Regions from separate parts of the Peribacillus sp. NPDC046944 genome, predicted to be linked through region 1. Evidence: riboswitches for the same ligand, from Rfam matches in the RefSeq annotation. Region 1 holds a riboswitch; the other holds the start of a gene.
What was found. Region 1 has a riboswitch for S-adenosylmethionine ahead of ACQKIC_RS08630 (Fur-regulated basic protein FbpA). Riboswitches for the same ligand answer to the same signal wherever they lie in the genome.

Region 1 (2,206 bases):
AGGCAAGGGTAATCGGAGTTGGTTCGGTATTTTCCAATTCCTCAGAACTAATTCCGAACTCCTTGCAGTAGCTCCTATGCAAATCCATTTCTACCTGTAGAGTCTCATTTAAAATACTCGCAAATTTGGTCATGATCTCAAGGTTAGTGGCCTTGATGGTCCCTAAGGCAAAAAGCTTGGCATAATCCATAAGATAGATATAGTCCTGCTTTAAGTAATAGGCGAATTTCTTTTCTGATAGTGTCCCGTCTCCAATTGCTTGAACGAAAGGATGAGTATGATTCTTTTTCCAAATTTCTTTTGAACGTTCGTGAAGTCTAGCACTGAAAGTTTTCATTTGGGTTTTCGCCATGATTTTTCCCCCTTATAATTCATTCACATACAAAGGAGGGGAGTGTCCAAAAATGAAGAACAGCCGCTTTCATATAGAAAGCGGCTGTTCTAGGAATGTACGAATCCCTTTTTCAACCTGCTTTCCTCCGCTGGTATGACCAGATCAGGTACAAAGGGTTTGATTCTCAGCCTATTAATGGCTCCCCTAGCAGTTTATTATTCAATTAAACGAAAACCCCGTTCCTGAAAACGGAACGGGGCAGATGGATGAAGTCAAATATACGACGACGATATCATCCACTTTCCTCCGCCGGCATCACCCGGATCAGGTTCAAAGGGTCCGGAACATCATTCCATCTCAGTCTTTTAGAAGACTCCCCTAGTGGTATTTCGTATGTGATTATTGTCATCATATCAGATAAAAAGGAAAATGCAACCTTTGAATCCAATAGAATTTTATGAGTATCTTGTGGCGTGAAAGGGGTAGTAGGATAAAATCCCCATTGGCAAATGGAGCATACCTAACCCACGGTCAATTGGAGGAAAATATAGTTATTAGCAAAATAGGGATATGGTCTTACCTTGTGCTAAAAGGGCACACGGAAAAATAATATAAAAATTAAAAATTAAAAATTATTTGAATGCAATTGACTTATCCTTGCAAGTGGGATAAAATCATGTCAAAATCATTTATATTCTGTATTCTTATCCAGAGAGGTGGAGGGACTTGGCCCTATGAAACCTCGGCAACAGACCCATCGGGGAACTGTGCTTCTTCCAACAAGCAATCGCTTGGAAGATAAGAAGAGACGAACGGACCTCTGTCGACCTCTTCTTGGATTAGAAGGGGTTTTTATTTTTGTCAAATAGGGTTTAAGAATCCCGTACAACAGGTATATATATTTTGGCTTTAGCAAAGCCTATAAGATTAGGGGCATTATATGTGGAAAATATGAATAAAAGGAAAGGGGCCATTCATATGGCAGAGTTTTTCGAGAAAAAAGAACAGAGGAGAGCATTGTTGATAGAAGAACTATTATCAAATGGTGTATACAAAACCTCTGATGAAAAGCATCTCTATGATGCTCCATTAAAAGCTCTTGAAGATGAATATAAGATTGTTATAGATAAATCAGGTAATGAGTCACCTCCAGAGTGCATGACTTAGTTAACCTATAGTGAACAATCAAAGAGAAAAAGCATTTGCTGTGTAAAGGCAAATGCTTTTTCTCTTTGAACTGACATAAAAAGTACAAAATAGAAAAATATAATGGGTATTTTGTCACATTTCACTAGTGAAATAACATATTTAAAACATGTAAAATGATTGATTTCGCCTAGTGCTTTGGTTATGATAAAAATGTAAAATAATTGAAAAATAGGAAGTGATTATATTGAAGCCTCCTCATATAACAACAGTTGAAAAAATTGAAGAAAAACGAAAAGAAATGATTATGTTAGCAAAAAATTATGGTTTGACAAGCAGGATGACCATTCAAGCAAGTCAAGAGTTGGATTCTTTATTGAATGCGGTCACACATATAAAATTCCTGGGAGTTTGTCGCGAATAATCAGTACATCCCACTAGACCATTCAAATCCAGGCAATCGCCTTTTGCAATGGAAGTCATGTAGTGACACGTTTACCAAGAATGACCAAATCGCGTTCCACTCCATCGAGTTCTGCTATTTTCGGTAAATGCGCCCATTTTTCAAAACCAAATTTTGAAAAAAGCTTAATACTTGGTGCATTGTGTGCGAAAATAAATCCAAGAAGTGTCTTAATCCCTATCTTCGGACTCACCTCTATAGCCTTTTGGATTGAAAGTTGTCCAATTCCTTTCCCACGGAACTCCTCATCTATATAGATGCTA
Region 2 (2,206 bases), on a different contig from region 1:
TCGATTGCAAACTCCATTTGCCGTTCTAACTTCAAGAGGCATATCGGCATGTGTCTGTGTCGCCGGATACGTGATGAAGCTTTCGACGCCACCAAGGCTTTCGGCAAATGAAATCAATGAAAGGGACTGTAGAAATGGGTTGACCACCGTTTCATCATTGACCCGGAATGAAATCATGCCGCCACGACCAGGATAGAGAACATCCGTTACACTTTCATGTTCCGTCAAATAATCAACGATAACCTTGGCGTTCTTTTCATGACGCTCCATTCTCAGTGCCAAGGTTTTCATCCCGCGCATCAACAGCCACGAATCAAATGGGCTCAATACCGCACCCATACCATTATGGTGGAAAGCAAGGGACTCACATAACTCGGCGCCTTTTGCCACAATCAAGCCGGCCAACACGTCATTATGGCCACCTAGATATTTCGTTGCACTGTGAATCACGATGTCAGCACCAAGTAAGAGGGGCTGTTGGATGATCGGCGTGTAAAAAGTATTGTCAACAATCAATAGTAAATTGTATTGTTTGGCAAGAGCGGCGACGGCTGGAATGTCCGTTTGCTGCATAAGAGGGTTTGTGGGAGTTTCAATAAAGATGGCCTTTGTTTGAGGGGTGATTGCTTTTTCAATATCCTCCAGGCAACATGTATTGACATATTCGCATTGTAGCCCCCATTTTTTAAAGCCATGCTCTAATAAACGATATGTACCGCCATATAAATCTTCGCTACTGATCCATGCATCCCCTGATTTGAATAAGGAAAGGATGGTGGCAATGGCAGCCATTCCCGAGCTACATGCATATCCTTGATCGCCATGTTCTAGTTTGGCGATCGATTGCTCCAATAGCTGGCGTGTAGGGTTTCCTGTTCGTGTATAGTCGAATCCTGTTGATTGACCAATTCCTTCGTGACGGAAAGCCGTCGAGAAGTAAACGGGCGGATTGACCGTTCCTGTCGCCGTTTCACTGCGGTTTCCAAGCTGAGCAAGATAGGTTTCTGTTTTGTACATAATTTTTCACTGCTCCTTTTAGTTAAATAAAATAAAAAAAGTCTTCTTTAAGAAGAAGACTTGAATAAGTAGGATAGAGTCATTCTTCTTATCTTCCAAGTTACACAAACTTGTGGAATTAGCACCTTTTCATTGGTTTGAAACAAATGAAGGTTGCTGAGGTGTCATAGGGCCATTCCCTCTACCTCTCTCGATAAGAGTTTTGATTATTCAATTTCTTTTGAATTTACTATAAATATAGGATTCTGTCAAGGACATTCCTAATAGACGGTTATTTGGGACTAGCTATTATGGAACATGTATCAGATTTATCATTATAAAATTACGAATTCAACAGAGTAATAGAACCGGATTCAGATTAAACGGACTTTTCTGAAGGAAAAGGTCATTTGTGTTCCGTTTTTTTTGCTTTACAATAATAATGTTTGTACAATATATAGGGGATCATATAAAACGTCATTATTCATTACATATACATATTGTTTCTCAGTGGATAGTGCGAATATAGGAGGAGAACACATGGAATTTAGAATCGAACGAGATACAATGGGGGAAGTAAAAGTTCCTGCTGATAAGTACTGGGGTGCACAAACGGAAAGAAGCCGTAATAACTTCAAAATCGGTTATGAAAAAATGCCGATTGAATTAGTCCATGCATTTGCTTACGTAAAACAAGCGGCAGCAAAAGTGAACTTTGAACTTGGCGATCTTTCAGAAGTGAAGAAGGATGCCATCGTTAAAATTTGTGGTGAAATCCTTGAAGGTACGCTTGACGAACATTTCCCACTTGTCGTCTGGCAAACTGGTAGCGGCACACAAAGTAATATGAACGTGAATGAAGTGGTCGCAAACAAAGGGAATAAATGGTTAGAGGAAAAAGGCGAAACTGAGATGCTTCACCCGAATGATGATGTTAACAAAGCGCAAAGCTCTAACGATACATTCCCGACAGCCATGCATATCGCAGCTTATATGGAAGTTGCCGAAAAATTGGTACCGGCCATTAAAGTGCTTCGTGACACATTCGAAGCCAAAGAAAAAGAATTCTGGGATGTCGTGAAAATTGGACGGACCCATCTTCAGGATGCGACACCACTAACTCTTGGCCAAGAAATCTCCGGTTGGAAAGCAATGCTTGATAAAGATTTGGCGATGATCGAAGAAAGTAGCCAAAAATTATTGAACCTTG

Region 2: linked by a shared signal. The riboswitch ahead of ACQKIC_RS17020 (methionine biosynthesis PLP-dependent protein) and the one ahead of ACQKIC_RS08630 (Fur-regulated basic protein FbpA) in region 1 are both predicted to bind S-adenosylmethionine.

Annotation. Positions count from the first base shown of each region.
Region 1 is NZ_JBNNML010000004.1:79,753-81,958, forward strand. It holds gene tenA (thiaminase II) at 1-352, opposite strand, end outside; TPP riboswitch at 458-550, opposite strand; TPP riboswitch at 619-724, opposite strand; SAM riboswitch class I at 1,036-1,139, shown strand; gene ACQKIC_RS08630 (Fur-regulated basic protein FbpA) at 1,238-1,501, shown strand; gene ACQKIC_RS08635 (aspartyl-phosphate phosphatase Spo0E family protein) at 1,728-1,904, shown strand; gene ACQKIC_RS08640 (N-acetyltransferase family protein) at 1,960-2,206, opposite strand, start outside.
Region 2 is NZ_JBNNML010000010.1:51,421-53,626, reverse strand. It holds gene ACQKIC_RS17020 (methionine biosynthesis PLP-dependent protein) at 1-1,017, opposite strand, end outside; SAM riboswitch class I at 1,103-1,217, opposite strand; gene fumC (class II fumarate hydratase) at 1,537-2,206, shown strand, end outside.